Regions from separate parts of the Mesorhizobium sp. M0037 genome, predicted to be linked through region 2. Evidence: riboswitches for the same ligand, from Rfam matches in the RefSeq annotation. Region 2 holds a riboswitch; the other holds the start of a gene.
The links. A riboswitch is a leader RNA that binds a small molecule or an ion and turns the genes downstream of it on or off. The one in region 2 is predicted to bind thiamine pyrophosphate.
Positions count from the first base shown of each region.

Region 1: another riboswitch for thiamine pyrophosphate. It lies ahead of NKJ78_RS26855 (YkoF family thiamine/hydroxymethylpyrimidine-binding protein); the one in region 2 lies ahead of thiB (thiamine ABC transporter substrate binding subunit).

Region 1 covers NZ_JAMYVB010000023.1:3,268-11,747, reverse strand. Annotated here, with positions in the region: gene NKJ78_RS26865 (ABC transporter ATP-binding protein) at 1-188, opposite strand, end outside; gene NKJ78_RS26860 (ABC transporter permease) at 185-1,027, opposite strand; gene NKJ78_RS26855 (YkoF family thiamine/hydroxymethylpyrimidine-binding protein) at 1,283-1,891, opposite strand; TPP riboswitch at 1,882-1,994, opposite strand; gene NKJ78_RS26850 (GSU2403 family nucleotidyltransferase fold protein) at 2,274-2,594, shown strand; gene NKJ78_RS26845 (hypothetical protein) at 2,860-3,111, shown strand; gene NKJ78_RS26840 (DUF2934 domain-containing protein) at 3,271-3,510, opposite strand; gene NKJ78_RS26835 (hypothetical protein) at 3,603-3,818, opposite strand; gene NKJ78_RS26830 (DUF1236 domain-containing protein) at 3,914-4,243, opposite strand; gene NKJ78_RS26825 (hypothetical protein) at 4,586-4,888, opposite strand; gene NKJ78_RS26820 (hypothetical protein) at 5,049-5,378, shown strand; partial or broken gene NKJ78_RS30840 (PRC-barrel domain containing protein) at 5,345-5,479, shown strand; gene NKJ78_RS26810 (hypothetical protein) at 5,781-6,002, opposite strand; gene NKJ78_RS26805 (heme-copper oxidase family protein) at 6,269-6,676, opposite strand; gene NKJ78_RS26800 (hypothetical protein) at 6,831-7,067, opposite strand; gene dinB (DNA polymerase IV) at 7,301-8,480, shown strand, end outside.
Region 2 covers NZ_JAMYVB010000017.1:97,405-105,884, forward strand. Annotated here, with positions in the region: gene NKJ78_RS23655 (amino acid ABC transporter substrate-binding protein) at 1-62, opposite strand, end outside; gene NKJ78_RS23660 (RNA polymerase factor sigma-32) at 460-1,317, shown strand; gene NKJ78_RS23665 (M48 family metalloprotease) at 1,400-2,806, opposite strand; gene thiQ (thiamine ABC transporter ATP-binding protein) at 3,137-3,901, opposite strand; gene thiP (thiamine/thiamine pyrophosphate ABC transporter permease) at 3,898-5,505, opposite strand; gene thiB (thiamine ABC transporter substrate binding subunit) at 5,755-6,762, opposite strand; TPP riboswitch at 6,806-6,920, opposite strand; gene NKJ78_RS23685 (thiamine diphosphokinase) at 7,083-7,742, shown strand; gene NKJ78_RS23690 (ABC-F family ATP-binding cassette domain-containing protein) at 7,744-8,480, shown strand, end outside.

The sequences.
Region 1 (8,480 bases), on a different contig from region 2:
CCGTCGAAGCGCATGTCGCCCTCACCTTTCAGCGCGCCGGTCAGCAACTGGAACAGCGTCGACTTGCCGGCGCCGGAAGGGCCGAGGATGGAGACGAACTCGCCGGCCGCGACATGAAGCGAAATGCCGGCGAGCACCTCAAGCGCGCCGAAGTTCTTCCTGATGTCCCGGAGTTCGAGCCGCGTCATTGACGGTTCTCTTCTGCAGCTTCAACCTTGCCGTCGCGGCTTTCGCTCCCTGCATTCTCCCAAGGCATGGCGAAACGCTGGACGAGCACGACAATGCCGAACAGGATCAGCGTGAGCGCGGCGCTGACGGCGACGGCAGCGAGCACCAGATCGGGCCGAAAGTTGTTCTTGGCATTGAGCATGTAGATGCCCAGCCCCTTCGCCGCCCCCGCATATTCGGCGAAGATCGCGCCGACCACGGCGTAGGTGACGGAGATGCGCAGCCCGGCGAAGAAATAGGGCAGCGCCGAAGGCAGGCGCGCCAGCCAGAAGATACGCCAGCGCCCTGCCCCCATGGCGGCGAGCATCTGCGAAATCTCCTTGCTGGTCGCAGCAAAACCTTCGACCAGCGCGACCATCATCGGGAAGAAGGTGACGAGCGCCACAAGCAGGATTTTTGGCATCAGCCCGAAGCCGAACCACAGCACGATGAGCGGCGCGATCGCGACCAGCGGCAAGGTCTGGCTGACGATCAGCAGCGGAAACAGCGCGCGGCGCAGCGGGGCCAAGAAATCGACCAGCGCCGAAAGCACGAAGGCAGCGACCAACGAGCAGGCGAAGCCGGCTGATGTGGCGCGGACGGTGGGCATGGTGTTGTCGGCGAGTGCGGCGCGATGCTCCCAGGCCTGCTGCAGCACGCGCGACGGCGGCGGCAGCATGATGGGGGCAGCGCCGCCATAGCGGGCGTAGAGTTCCCAGGCCGCGAGGAGCAAGGCGAAGGCGATGGCGGCAGGGATGGTCTTGGCGATGGCTGCGGCTAATCTCCCCCCTCGAGGGAGAGATGTCGCCGAAGGCGACAGAGGGGGTCGTCTCGCATAGGGCGCCCACGCCTTGCCGATGCAAAAAGGGCGTCGGCGCTCCACGCGGTGGGACCCGCTCTGGCCTGCCGGCCATCTCCCGCTCAAGGGGGGAGATTCGTGGGCATCGCGGTCTTCGCCAATCGCCAATGGCTCCCCTCCTCTTTGTGCTGAGGGGTCAGAGGCATCTCCTCCACGCAATGGGTCAGATAAACCAGCCACGGCAACATCCTCGAGGAACGACGCTTGAGCCGCGGCTCAGACCCCGCTCGGGCTGTTCGCCGAAATCGTGATGTCGAGGGTGACGTGGCCGGCGCCGGGGCCGAAGCGGCAGAAGGCCTCGTTGAGCGTGGCAAACACCGCACCGGCATCGCCGCGCAGTTTGGTGCAGAAGTTCTTTGAGCGTTCAAAGACGCCGGACTGTTTCAGGAAATCGATGCAGCCATAGATCTCGTCCATATGGTCGCCTGTGCCCATCACATAGAGCGAGAACTGCGCCGCCACCGGCTGGCCGGTCGACGGCGTGGCCTGGACAGCGCGGATCGCGGCGATCTTGCGCTCGTCCAGCGGAATGGCGGGGCCGCCGGTCTCGTCGGAGCGGCAGATCGGATCGTCGGGCTCGCCCGGACAGCCGCGCGAGACCGCTGCCGAAAGCACGCAGTGCTTGCCGCTTCTGGCCGCCGCGACGAACAGGTCGCGCATGGCGGGAAACAGCACCTCGGGCGGCCCGACCATAAGCGTCGAGATGTCGTCGGTTTCGATCCGCAGCCGGTCGCGCCACGGATCGAGCGCGCCGAGCGCGCCAAGGATGACGCCGACGAAATCGTCGGTCATGGGATAAAGGGAAATCTGTGCGCCTGAAAACATCGCCCGCCTCGCTCCGCTGGTATTATCCAGATCAGCTTTAGGGTCCGAAGGCTTGCCGCCCTCATCTCAGCCCCGACCATACGGAGCACCCCTGTGGATGAGCGGGTTAAAGCATTGTTCGCGACATTGGGGAAGCCGTTTGTTGAAGGCACTGCGGCAAAGTGTTTTGGGCCAGACGGGCCGGGCGCCCGGGCGTTCAGAGCGACTCGTCAGTTCGTTGCGTTATGAGATTTCCACGAATTTCTTATAACTGCGTTGAAATTCAAGCTGATAAACGTAATTACAAGAAAACGGCAGAGCCTCCGCGCAGCCCTTACGGTTTCTGCATTTCCTTATCCGCGACCCCATCCGAACTGTGCTGCTGCGTCGCTAGGGCTTGCCTGTGCTGGTCCCCTCGCCCCAGCGCTACGCCATCCACAAGCTGATCGTCGCCTCGCGACTCGGGCCGAGCGCTGGGGCCAAGCGGGAGAAGGATCTCCATCAAGCGCGCCTGCTGACCCAAGCGCTCGAAGCCACGCGTCGCCAGGACGACCTTGCCTTCGCCTTCATGGACGCGTGGGACAAGGGCGAAAACTGGCGCGAGACGATCCGGCGCGGCCTGAACCTGTTCGACGCCGACACGAGGGAAACAGTCAACACCATCCTGGGAAAATCCCTCCGCGAAATTGGTGCGAGTCCTGAAGGATTCACGATGCGTGATTAGCTGAAGCGACCGCTGCTATATTCATTGTCATCGTCCCAACTGTACGAAATTGGCTTGACGCTCGTTCGTACATAAAGTACGATATCTCTTTTCGCAGAGAGGAATGTCCTTGAGCACAGCGAACCATGTTGCCTTCGCCGATCTCTCTCGTCCTTTGCTGTCACCCCCGTCATTGCCGCCGCCCTTGTTGCCGCCGCCTTTATTGCCGCCCCCTTTGTTGCCCTTGTCATTCGATCAGTGCGAACGCCTCGCCGGGGCCTGGCGAATGGCCAGCCAGGACATCGCCGACGACATCCGCTTCATCCGCCAATATCTGAAAGTCGTTGCCGAGAAGGACAAGAGGCTGTCGACCGGCACCCTTGTTCACAGCCGCGCCTATGTCGAGGCCTGCGCCGGCTGGCTGCCACAGACTGTAGCGCGCTATCTGCGCCACCTGCGCCAGATCACCGAATGCGAACTGGCCATGACAGCTGCCGGGATTCGCTTTGCGCTGTCGAGTTATGCCTGGGAGGCATGAGGGCGCCTGTCGCCAAACACAAGGAATTGCGCTGCCCGTCGCAGGCGCAATTCGTCAGGTTGAGAGGCTCGGGCGCGCCTGAACGGCGGGCGCCAAGGATGGCCCGGCCAGCTAATTCCGGCCTTGCTTTATTTCGACTGGCCTTGTTTCAACTTGGCCTTATTTCGATTTGGCTTTGCCGGACTTTGCGGCGGCAGGCTTCGCTGCCTTTGACTTGGCGGCTGCCTTGGCGGGCTTGGCGTCAGCTTTCTTCGCCGCCTTTTTTGGCTTGGCGACCGCGCCATCGACTTCAGCCGTGGCCTGCTCCCAGTGTTCCTGATGCGCGCCTTCAGGCCGGCCGGCCTTTTCCCAAATCTCGTGCGCGCGCTGGCGAATGCGGTCCTGTTTGTCGTCCGTCACTTAAGCCTCCGTGGTTGGGTCCGGTCGGTTGGTCCAGATTCCACGAAAACATTAGCCGAAAATTCGGCCGGCGTCTTGAGTGACGAGACATCTCAGCGCGGGTCGGAAATCACCGCAACGCCGAGCAGCGCCGCTTTCTTGACGATCAGCCCCGCGAGGTCGGCATCCGAACGATCGGTGCCGGTGCGCTCCCGCAGGAGCGCGATCGCTTCCTTCATCGATAACAGCGCCGTGTTGCGCTCGGCCAGCAACTTGTCGCAACACGCCGCAACATTGGCGGAGTTCGGGGTCTCGACATGCGGCAACATGGCAATTCTCCTTTCATCATGTTCATTCGGCCCTGCCGCCCTTTTGGGAAGAACGACAGGGCCGTATCACCGATGAATGGTTAGGTTGTCGAGCGTTACTCGACCACCTCGACAATCCTGCGCGTGCTGGGGTCGACCAACACGGTATGGTTGTCGACGACGGCGTATCTGTACTGAACGTCGGGAACCTCCTGCAGCTCGACAGTGTCAGGCAAGGCAGTGCCGACATTCAATTCGACGCCGAGCAGATTGACCGAGGCAAGCGGATGTTTCTTTACGTACTGGTGCACGACCGTGCGCTGTTCCGGGGTGATGATCACCTGCTGCTGTGCCGGCTGCGTGACGATGACCTCGTCGGCGGCGGCAATGCCGATACCAGCGATCATGGCGAGCCCGGCGACGGCGGGAATAAGGATGGTTTTCATCTTCGTCTCCTGTCGTTGTTGGCGAGCTCCGCCGTGTTCCCGCATGAGGCGAAAACAGCGCAGATCGAGGTGGCGGGCTCCTGGAGGCAAACGCAGCCGGTACGGTCTTGTTCCGCAAGCGGAGACTAAATTGATCGGCTTCCCGGTCATGCCAGCAGAACCCGCACCCGCAAGATTCGCATTGAAGCACAATCCCTCAGGAGACCTTCGACGTGGACGATGCACGGCTCCAAATTCCGGTGGCGATCGCGGCCGGCGCCGGCATTGATCCGGTGACCGCGTCGCCCGGCCAAGACCGGAACCTACCGCCTTCGTGCCACGCCGTGAAGTTTCAAGCAAAGGTCATTGCTTCGGCGGCTGCGCAGGCACCTCGCCAGGCTTGATCACCGGCGTCTTGCCCTGGTCCGGCGGCGGCTGCGTCATACCCTGGTCACCACTGGGCGGCGGCTGCAGCACGCCGCCGCAGGGACCGAGCGTGCTGGTCGATTCGCCACCGCCATTGGCGACCGGCGGCTCCCGAGCATCGTCCTGAGGCTGCGCCTGGCAAGGCGCGGCAGGGCCGTTCCGGTCGCCATTGTCCTGCGCAGCCGCCGGGTCGGCCAGCGCCAAGAGCAGCACGCATGGGATGAGGGGGAAAGTCTTCATGGTCCAGCTCCTCTGGATTCATCTCCTTGGCAAAACAGACTAGTCCTTGGCAAAGCAGACTGGCGGCAATTGGTTCCACGGAGATGGAGTGGTTGCCGGAACCTGACAGCCGGAAGTGAGTTCCACCTTCTCGACGCAAAGCCGCCCAGAGGAGGCAATCATGGAAGAACGAAACAGAAAACCCAATGACGAGGTCGAGGCGCCACCGAGCAAAAACGATGCCCGCGACACGATCGCCAATGACGAGGTGGAGGCGCCGACGCCGCGCCGGCAGGATTGGGATGCGCTGCGTGGCGCAACGGTCCTGCCCGACGGAGCAGATGAGGAAAGCCTGCCGGACACCACCGGAGTCGAGAAGGAAGGCGAACTGCCCGAGGAGGATGACGACAACCCCTACCAGGACAGTGACGATGCCTTGCCCGACGACGCCGAGGAAGCCGCCATTGGTCACGACCTGGCGAGGCGCGGCGGCCCGTTCGACGAGGTGTAAGGGCAGCGACCGCGGACTTTCGAGAGGTTTCCCGGGACGTCCACGCCGTCACCAGTTGGACCAAGGATGAGCTGAAGGCGATGCCGGAGCATCGCGATTGATATTTCGAAGGATCCGGCTGGTCTGATCCTTCGTTTAAGGCGCCTTGGCGGTTTGGTTAAATTTAGCCCTTGTGGTCAAGGGCCGGCGGCGACGCAATCTCGGCACGTTCGACAGCCGCGAGGCAGCCGAGAAGCACGAACGCGAAGCCCAATATCTCAAGCGCCGTCGAGGCCGCTCGCCTGAAATCTTCAAAGTGCGCAAGATATCCCCGCCGCGGGCGGCGCAGACACGCTCCAGCATCGCAACGCTGCGAACCGGGCCATCGCCCGCCGGCACTTGAGTGCCGACGGGCTCTGACCTTCAGTTCGACCCGGGATCGCCGAGCGCCTCGGTGACGAAGGACGCCGCGATCAGGTCGTCGGCGTCGAGGCGTAGGGAGCCTTCGACACCCCCCATGATGGCCGCGACCTTCTGGAAGGTCTGCATCTCGTGTTCAGTAACGCTGGCGTCTCGCATCCTGGCTTTCAGATCGGCGATGCGTCGGCCCAGTGAGGCCGACGTTCCGATTTCTCTGTTCGACATGGTGGCCTGCTCCTCCCCCAACCCATGCTGTGGACGTACTCAAGTCTGCCTATATATAAGGCAGCGCGAATACAGTCGCCGCAACGCGCGATATCTGGGAAGGTTCCGGCGCCAAATAGTCACGAAATAATACGTGGTGGGACTCGGGTATGTTAAGCGCCGACGCGGCGATAGACACCGCAGCCAGCGGCTGCGGCCATCGGCCTGGCCAACCCGTGTCGCGGGTCGCGAATGCGGGTCGGACTTTGATCGCCGCGCGCGAACAGTCAGCGAGAGGCCGGAACCACGCCGGACACCGAGCGCGCCGTTTCGGGCGAAAACACCACGAAAGCAAAAACCAGAACGGCAGCGGCGATAATGACCGAGCCGCCGGCGACGATCGGTTCAAGCGCCGGGTTTCCCTGCAGCATCACATACAGCGCCGGCAGCATGATCACCAGGCCGAGTGTGTAGAGCCCGTAGTGGATCATGGCGATGCGACGCGCCGCCTTTTGCGGATTGAGCGCGTAGTAGCCGCCGAAGATGGCGCTCGTCACCCAACCGAGCAGATTGATATGCGCGTGCGCCGGAAAAGCGGCGTGGTCACCAGAGATCGCCATCTGCAGGCCGGCCGCAATCCCCAACATCAGGAACAAGATGGCAGTTTTGAAAAAGAGTTCTGAAACCCTCGGCATGTCATTTCTCCCCCTATGCGGTCTGCGACCGCTTGCGACCTGGAGAATACACCCACGCGCAGAACTTTTCCACGCCCCGGTTATGGGGCCATGCCTGCACAGCTTTTTGCACGCTGTTCGACTTTTCTGGCTGCCACAACCCGGCGCCGCCGCGCTACGGCGTCAGCAAGATGTCGGCGCCCGCTCGCTCGTCGAACACCACCGCGCAGCCGCGCCCCAGCGCCACTGCCGACAGCGCGTTGGCCACCGTCTCGTCCGGCGATACGAAATCACCGGTCAGCACTCGCAACTCCTCCACCGCCCTGGCCATTGACACGCAGTGCCCGGCAACGCGATCGCTCGTGCAGGCGTCAATGACGCTGACGAGGTCGATCATCTCGAACTGGCCCATACCGGCCTCCAAAAAAACAGCGTCCCGTCGCGGATATGAACGCCGAGGCGAGAGGCAATGTTCCGCAGGTCCGATGCCCAGGCGGAGCACTCGACAGCCCGACCTGGAACGGGCCGGCCGGCGACAACCGCTTCGCTTGACAATAGGCCCTGTTTGTTCTCTATTTGTTCGGCAAAAACGCCTCTCACAACAGACGCGGCTAATGCTGCAACGCCGCAAAGGGAACGGTCGGGATGGAGCCCACCATCCTGCATGCGGATCTCGACGCCTTCTACGCCTCGGTCGAGCAGCTGCTCGACCCGGCGCTCAGGGGCAAGCCGATCGCCGTCGGCGGCGGCGTCGTGCTTGCCGCTTCCTACGAAGCCAGGGCTTTCGGCGTGCGCGGCGGCATGCCCGGACGACGCGCGCGCGAGCTTTGCCCCGGACTGATCTTCGTCGGCGGCCATTTCGCCGACTATCAGCGGCTGGGCGACGCCGCCATCAAGGTGCTCGACGATTTCACGCCGCTGGTCGAGCGGATTTCCATCGATGAAGCCTTTGCCGACGTCGCCGGCTGCACGCATCTGTTCGGGCCGCCGGCCGAGATCGCCGCCACGGTGCGTCAGCGCGTCCGGGCAGAGCTCGGCCTGCCGATCTCGATCGGCGTGGCGCGCACCAAGCATCTGGCCAAGATCGCCTCGCAGGTGGCCAAGCCCGACGGGCTGGTGGTGGTCGATCCGGACACCGAACTTGCCTTCCTGCATGATCTGCCGGTCGGGCTGATGTGGGGCGTCGGCCCGGCGACCAGAGCGCGGCTGGCCGAGATCGGCATCGAGACCATCGGCCAGTTGGCAAAGACGCATGGTGGGGCGCTGCGAAGATTGCTCGGGCCCGCCGCCGGCGAAAAGCTGGCGTCGCTGGCATGGAACCGCGACCCGCGAAAGCTCGAAACCCACAGGCGGTCGCATTCCGCCGGCGCGCAGTCGGCGCTTGGCAGACGGCCGGCCGAGGCGCGTATCTTCGGACCCGTCCTGCTGCATCTGGCAGACCGGGTCGCCAGCCGGCTCAGGGCGAAATCACGGCCCGGGCGCACGGTGACGGTGCGCGTGCGTTTCGCCGATCTGCGCGCGGTCACACGCTCGCTGACGCTCGATCAGCCGATTTCGGCAACCGCGATGCTGGCCGAAATCGCCGAGGAGCTGGTGCGCGGCGTGCTGGCCGCCAACCCTCGAGAGAAGACCATCTCGCTGCTGGCGGTCTCGGTGTCGCAGATGGAAGAAAGTGCCGAGCTGCAGCTGGAGCTGCCGCTCGGGCTTGCCGATGAAAAGCAGCGGCCCGGCAGCAGGCAAGGCCTAGCGCGCTTTGGCGCCGACCGCGCCATCGACAAGATCCGCCAGCGCTTTGGCAGAGAGGCTGTCGGCTATGGCGCCGTGG
Region 2 (8,480 bases):
CCTGATGTAACAGCCAGAACCTGAAGCGTTCCGGCAACGATGAGCGAATTGAGCCATTTCATTTCTGTGTGATCCCGTCCTTGGCCGGTGTCCGGCGCTTGTGAGAGCCGGAAACTGACAGATACAGCGCAGCAAAATAAGGAACCAGATTTCAAAAAAACGACGATCCAGAAATCAGATTCTCAAAGCAGCTCGGATCGGTGCCAATAGTCCCGATCTGCGGCGTCGATGCGCCCTGTCGGACCGCACAAAACAACCGCCCTCGGCGGCGGAACCAATCCCCGGTGTGGCACGTTCATGGCTTGTTGTAGGGCGCCGCGTTTCCATTTCAAGAACCCTTGGCTGCGCTAGGCCCGAAGCAATTCCAGGAAAGTGGGAAAGCGGTTTCCTTCGGAATTGCGTCAAACAGAGATAACGGCCGCCAGGCCGTCCGAAAATGTCCGGGAGCAGGAGCGCGGCATGATCGAAGACACGGCAGGACGGACCATGGTCCGCACGGCAATGAAAGCCCCCTACCTCGAGCGCGATGAGGAACATGTTCTCGCCTTGCGCTGGAAGGAAGACCAGGATCAGCAGGCGCTGCATCAGATCACCGTCGCCCATATGCGGCTGGTCATTTCCATGGCTTCGAAATTCCGACATTACGGCCTGCCGCTCGGCGATCTGGTCCAGGAGGGCCATGTCGGGCTGCTGGAAGCAGCCGCGCGTTTCGAGCCGGAGCGCGAGGTGCGCTTCTCGACCTATGCGACCTGGTGGATCCGCGCTTCGATGCAGGATTATATCCTGCGCAACTGGTCGATCGTTCGCGGCGGCACCTCTTCGGCGCAAAAGGCGCTGTTCTTCAACCTGCGGCGCCTGCGCGCCCGTCTTGCCAATGGCGCCGAGCCGATTTCCAACGCCACGCTCTACCGCGAAGTCTCGGTAGCCCTCGGCGTCTCCGAGGCCGATGTCGCGAAGATGGATTCCAGGCTTTCAGCACCTGACTCTTCGCTCAACGCACCGCTCGCCGACGAAGCCGGCACCACCGAGCGGATGGACTTCCTGATTTCGGACGATCCATTGCCCGACGAGGTCGCCGGCGACACCATCGACGTCGAACGGCGCCTGATGTGGCTGAAGACGGCGCTCCGCGCGCTCAATGCCCGCGAACTCAGGATCATCGAGGAGCGCCGGCTGACCGACGAAGGTGCGACGCTTGAGGCGCTCGGCGAGACCCTCGGTATTTCCAAGGAGCGTGTCCGCCAGATCGAGGCCCGCGCCATGGAAAAGCTCAAGCTCGCGCTGGTCAAGCAGAACCCCGAATTCATGGCAGCGTGAGATTGCCAGGAACAGGGGTACCGCCCTGAGTTATCTCAGAAAAAAGCACTACGAAGGCTGGGGTTTCTGACGAAGACCGGCGCTATCTGTCCGTGACGATCTTGACCTTGTCGCCGGCCGAAACCGAGGCGCCCGGCGACATCGCGTTGAGCACGCGGAACAGATCGAGCTTGCGGTCGACGCCGACCATCTGCGCCGAAAGTGTGCCCATCGTCTGCCCGGCCTGTACCGTGACGACGCGGATATGCAGCGGCTTCAGTGCCGCCTTCTCGGCGGGGCTGAGCACGCGGAACGAACCGCTGACCGAGCGTGCCACCGGATCGAGTGTCGTGCTGGCCGAGGGGGCCGCTGTCAACAGCCGGTAGACCTGACCGCCGGCGCGGATCACCGCAATGTCGAACTGCCAGCCATCGGCGCCGGCGTGCGCGGTCGCCGCCTGGTTGCCGTCGATCGTCTCCTGGCGCACACTGGTCTCGTCGAGACCGGCCACCCAGCCGCTTCTGATGTAGTCGGTCAGCGCACGATCCTTGTCGATCGACACACCGTCGAAGCGGATCGCCATGTCGCCGGGACCGGTCGCCGTCACTGCCGCCGCCGAATTGTCGATGATGAAGCCGTCGGGCACCGTGAACGAAACGCCGAGGCCCGGATGCAGGAAGGTCTGGCCGCGCACATAGCCCTCTTCCGGCGTGTCGCCATAGAGCAGGCCGTCTATCCCGGCCAGGAAGGAATCGCGGTCGCGGGTGCCGATGCCCGGCGCGCCGAACTGGCGGGCGTGGCGCTGCGCCAGATCAATTCGCTGCGGCGTGTTGGGGTGCGTGGCCAGGAAGTCGAGGCTGGCGTCGGTGGCGCCGCTGATCGAGCGGAAATCGGTATAGGCCGACATCGACTGCAGGAAACGCCCGGCGGCATAGGGATCGTAACCCGCCTCGCCGATCGACTTGATGCCGATCGCGTCTGCCTCCAGCTCCTGGTTGCGCGAGAACTGCGCCAGCCTCAGCTTGCCGCGGATCAATGCCTGCTTGGCGGTCGGGCTGTCGCCCAGCACATCGGAGACCACCTTGGTCGCCAGGCCTTCCTCGGCCTCGAGCTGCTGGCGCTGCAATCCGTGATTGGCGGTGACGTGGCCCATCTCATGCGCGATGACGGCGGCGAGTTCGGCCGAATCATTGGCCAGCGCCAGCAGGCCGCGGGTGACGTAGAGATAGCCGCCCGGCAGCGCGAAAGCGTTGACGTTGGGCGAATTGAGGATGGTGATGCGATAGGTCTGGGTCGGATTGGCCGACACCACGGTCAGGCTGCCGACAACCTTGGCCACCATGCGCTCGAGCTTGGGATCGGAATATTCGCCGCCATAGGTGGCAAGGATGCGCGGATGTTGCGCCTTCGCCAGTTCGGCAAGCTTGCTGTTGGCGGCGACATTGTCGACCGTGATCGGCTTGTCGGAAGGCTGGAAGCCGGATTCCTGCACTTCGGGAGGCGTGAACATCTGGCAGCTGGCCAGCGCCACGGCAAGGCCGGCCAGCGCGAGGAAGCGCACCAGCGGTCTGCGTTTCAAAGTGTCAGTGCCGGTCGGCAGCACGGCGTTCCTTCAGCTCTCGGCGCATGATTTGGACCGGGGTCCGCGCCAGCGAAAAATCGGTTTTCGTTGGCAATCCTGCACACATCAAAAAACCTACAGCGTTTACGCATCCGGCCGGGTGCGGCGCTGTAGGGGCAAATCACGGCTCGTGCCGGACCAGTACTAAGCGGACCTAGCCACATCGACTGGACCATGGCAAGCAAGCGCCACATCACCTGTAGCCGGTTTGGTCGTAAATTATGTCCGCTTCCGGGCAATATCGCGTGATCCGCCCGAACTTGCGCCGATATAGCGCCGAAACGCTTCAGGGCCAGTGCCGTCGAAAAAATCGGCGGCAGGTCCCGTCGCGGCAACCCTGCCATTGTCCAGAAAAACCATCTGCTCGCCGATACGGCGAGCGTCTTCCGGCTGATGCGTGACGAACAGCACCGTCATCGCCCGCTCGGCATGAACGCCGGCCACCAGGTCGAGCATGTCGTCGCGCAGTGCTGGCCCGAGCGAAGCGAACGGCTCGTCGAGCAGCAGCACTGGCCGGTCGCGCACCAGAACGCGGGCGAGCGCCACGCGCTGCCTTTCGCCGCCGGAGAGTTCGCGGGGCAGGCGCATTTCCTTGCCGGCCAGGCCGACGCGGTCAAGCGCCTCGGCGATTGCGGCGCGATCGGCGTCGGTCAGGTTGAGCGATGGCGAGCGGCCGAGCCCGACATTCTTCTCCACCGAGAGATGAGCAAACAGATTGTTTTCCTGGAATACCATCGATACCGGCCGCGCCGAAGGCGGCTCGGCGCCGACATCGGCGCCGCCGATCAGCACACGACCGGACTCCGGCGTCTCGAAACCAGCCACCAGATTGAGCAAGGTCGATTTGCCCGAACCACTTGCCCCCATGATGGCGGTGATCTTAGATGTATCGAATTCGACATCGAACAGGAATGACGTTTCGCCATAGCTGAACGAGACCTTGTCCAGCCGGACAGTCGTGCCTTTCTCCACAGCGGACGTCACGATCTCTCTCCCCGTCCCAGCCAGTCTGCCGCGACCACCAATGCAAGGCAGACCGCCCCGAGCAGCAAAGCCAGCCCGGCAGCATCGGCCGTGCGATAGCTGCCCATGCGCGCCAGCAGGAGATAGGGCAAGGTCTGCACCGAATCGCTGCCGAACAGCGCGATGACGCCGAGATCGCCGAGCGACAGCGCCACGGCGAAGGCAAAGCCGGTGGCCAGCGGCCGCCGGAGCGATGGCCAGTCGACCAGAAGCAGCCGGTTCCAGCCCGCAATGCCGAGCTGCGCGCACAGCTTTTCGTGGCGCTCGCTGGCCGCATCATAGGCCGGGCGCATCGCGCGGATGGCAAAGGGCATCGCCATCACCGCATTGACGGTGACGACCATGACCGGCGCGATGGCAAAGACATCGCTGACCGTGCGCAGCAGGAGAAACCAGCCGGCGCCGATGACGACGGGCGGCACGACGAGGACGAAGCCGGCGCCGGTGTCGGTGGCATGCTCGAGCAATGAACGGGCACTGGACCGGCGGCGCAGCGACAATGCCCGACGCGCCATGATCAGCGACAGCGACAGCGCCACCGAAAGTAGCGCCGCCGAGAAGGCGAGACCGGCGCTGGTCAGCGTCGCCTGACGCACGGCACTCTCGCCCGCCAACCGGCCGAGATCGGCGTCGAGGCCGGACGCGACGGTGGCCGCCATTGGTCCGGCGACGAACAGCAAGGCGAGCACGATCAGGACGGCGTTGAACGCTGTTTCTGCTTTGCCGGCCAAGTGATAGCGGCGCGGCGCGACAGGCAAATTGGCGTCGCCGGTCACATTGGCGCCGAGCCGCGTCAGCGCCAGCATGACGGCAAAAGTCAGCGCGATCTGCAGCACCGTCAGCGTCACCGCTCGCGCCGGATCGAAGTCGAAACGCAGCGCCTGATAGATGGCGACTTCCAGCGTCGTCGCCGCCGGCCCGCCGCCGAGGATCAGCACGATGGTGAAGGAGGTGATGCAAAGCATGAAGACAAGCCCGGCGACGCCCGGCAGCGCGGCGCGCAGCACCGGCCACTCGATCAGCCGGAAGGCTGGCCTCGCCCCCATGCCGAGCTGGCTCGCCAGCCGCCATTGATCGGCCGGCACCGTTCCCAGCGCTTCGAGGAACAGCCGGGTGGCCAGCGGCAGGTTGAAGAAGACGTGGGCGACGAGGATGCCTGGCAGCCCATAGATGTCGGGCCAGCTCTGGCCACCGATCGCGGCGAAATAACCGGCGCGGCCATAGAGCGCCAGTATGCCCAGCGCTGCGACAATCGCCGGCAAGGCAAGGGGCACAGTAAACAGCTGCAGGATGAAGCCGCGTCCGAAGAAGCGCGGATGCCGCGACAGCGCGCGGGCGACGAACAGCGCCGGTACGACGGAAAGCAGAGTCGAGAGCGCAGCCTGCCAGAGCGTGAAGCGGACAACGCGCACGAGATAGAGGTCAAAGGCGGACGCGGCGCCGGAAAGGTCGTGCGCGCCTTCCCGGATAAGGCCGGCGAAGGCGCCACCGATCAGCAGCGCGATTGCCGCAAGCGCGACAATGCCGGCCGTGATGCGGGGGTCAGAGGGATAGTGCGCACGCATTTCGTGCTATCCAACCCTACATCGCATGTTGGCTGCTGACGGAAATATTTCACGGAGGTCGAGTTCCCGCCCACCCCCCTCTGTCCTGCCGGACATCTCCCCCGCAAGGGGGGAGATTAGCAGCTTCGCTCCCCGCCCCATCCTCGCCGCGTTGGAGGTTGACGAAAGCTTTCGAGCGCTTGATCTCCCCCCTTGCGGGGGAGATGGCCGGCAGGCCAGAGGGGGGTGTTCAAGCGCCATCCTGAATTCCTACTTGCTCATCACCGCCAGCCATTCATCCACCCAGGCCTTGCGATTTGCCGCGACCTCTTCCGGGCTGAACAGCAAGGTCTTCGCCGGCTTGACCAGCCTATCAAAAGCCGGATTGAGCGGCTTGTCGGTTTTCCCGGCCGGGAACATCCAGTTGGTCTCCGGAATGACATCCTGGAATTTCGGCCCGGTCATGAAGGCCAGGAACTTCGCCGCCAGCGGGTTCTTCGCGCCCGTGGTGGTGATGCCGGCGACCTCGACCTGCAGATACTCGCCCTCCTCGAACGACGCCGCCTGGAAGCGCCCGGTGTTCTCGGCCACCATGTGGTAGGCCGGCGACGTCGTATAGGAAAGCACCATCGGCGCCTCGCCCTTGGTGAACAGGCCGTAGGCCTCGCTCCAGCCCGGCGTCACCGTCAGCACTTTGCCCTTGAGTTTCGCCCAGGCTTCCGGCGCCCTGTCGCCATAGACCGACTTGACCCACAGCAGCAGGCCGAGGCCCGGCGTCGACGTCCTCGGATCCTGGATGACGATCTTGTCGGCGGCATCGCCCTCGACCAGTTCCTTCAGGCTCTTCGGTGGGTTCTTCAGCTTCTCGGTGTCGTGGACGACGGCGAAATAACCATAATCATAGGGCACGAAAGTGTCGTCGCTCCAGCCGCCCGGCACGTTGTTTTCAGCCACCGCGCCATGTCGGACAAACAGGCCGGAAGCCTTGGCTTCCGCGGTGAGGTTGGTGTCGAGGCCAAGCACGATATCTGCTTTGGTCGAGGCTCCTTCCAGCTTGACGCGGTTGAGAAGTGCGACGCCGTCGGCCGCCGAGACGAAGTCGACGCTGCAGCCGCACTCGGCTTCGAATTCCTTCTTCACCTGGGGGCCCGGACCCCAGTCGGCAGTGAAACTCTCATAGGTATAGATCGTGAGTTTTTCCTGCGCGGACGCAGAGCTTGCCAGTAGCGAAACAGCAAGCCCCAGCGCTGGGACAAGACGGGACAAAAACATGCGCATCGGCGCCTCCTTCATTCGTGTTGAAAGGAATTGAGGCGTCGGGCTGTCCGAAGCGTCTAATCCCTCCGCCGGTACAAACCGGATCAGGTTCAGCGGGTTGGCGAGACTGCCTCTCAGCCGGTCCGCGAAGATCGCGTCCGGCACCCCGTTAGAGCGTTTCGACACATAGGCCCGGCCAAGGTGCCACGCAAGTGGAAGTTTGCCCGAGCATGATCCCGGAAAGTGGAATCCGTTTCCGGAAAAAGATCATGCTCCAACAAAGAGTGACGGTGCCGCTCGGCCTTCCGTTTCGTCGGCGGGGCTGGTAAGGGCCAGCGGATATGAGCACATTCACCATCCTGCTTGGCGGCGATCTCGTCCGCACGCCGCGGCTCGACCGCCAGGTCGCGGGCACGCGCGTCATCGCCGCCGACGCCGGCATCGATCATGCCCGCCTGCTCGGCGTGATGCCGGAGCTGTGGGTCGGCGATTTCGATTCCGTGCCGGCGGACCTGCCTGCCGATCTCGCCGCCGTGCCGCGGGAGGTGTTTCCTCCCGAAAAGGACAAGACCGATGGCGAACTGGCGATCGCGGCGGCATTGGAACGCGGCGCCACCAGCCTGGTGCTGGCCGGCGCTTTCGGCGGCAAGCGCGCCGACCACGCCTTCCTCCATCTGGCGCTCAGCCTGCGGCTGGCCGAGGCCGGCACAAAATTGCTGTTGACCAGCGGAGCGCAGGAAGGCGCCCCTCTGCTGCCTGGCAAGGCCGGCTTCGACTATGCCGACGGAACGCTGTTTTCGGTGCTCGGCTTTTCCGATCTTTCGGGCCTCACCGTGTCCGGCGCGAAGTGGCCGCTCGACCATGTCGAGGTCGTGTTCGGCTCGTCGCTGACCATCTCGAACGAGGTCAAGTCCAACACGACCGGGGGCGGCCTCGAAATCGCGCTCGGCCATGGCCGCGCGCTGCTGCTCGCCCACCCCTACCCCTTGCCTGAAAGCTGACATGGCCCCGCCCCTTCTCAACCTCGACGGGATAAGACTGACCTTTGGCGGCACGCCGCTGCTCGATGGCGCCGAACTGACGGCGTCCGCCGGTGACAAGATCGCGCTCGTCGGCCGCAACGGCTCCGGCAAGTCGACGCTCCTGAAGATTGCTGCTGGTCTGATCGAGCCGCAAGACGGCGAGGTCTTCCGCCAGCCTTCGGCAACGGTGCGCTATCTCCCGCAAATGCCCGACATGGACGGCTTTGCCAATGTGCGTGCCTATGTCGAGGCTGGGCTTGGGCCTGCCGACGATCCCTACCGCGCCACATATCTGATGGAGCATCTCGGCCTCGCCGGCACGGAGAACCCCAACGATCTCTCCGGTGGCGAGGCGCGCCGCGCAGCACTTGCCCGCGTCATGGCGCCCGAACCCGATATTCTGCTGCTTGACGAGCCGACCAACCATCTCGATTTGTCGGTCATCGAATGGCTGGAAGAGGAGCTCGTCCGGACGTCTTCGGCGCTGATCGTCATCTCGCACGACCGACGCTTCCTCGAACGCGTCTCGCGCGCCACTGTCTGGCTCGACCGTGGCCAGACCCGCCGCCTCGACAAGGGCTTTGGCCATTTCGAGGAATGGCGCGACCTTGTGCTGGAAGAGGAAGAGCGCGAACAGCACAAGCTGGGCCGCCAGATCGTGCGCGAGGAGCATTGGCTGCGCTATGGCGTGACGGCTCGCCGCAAACGCAACATGCG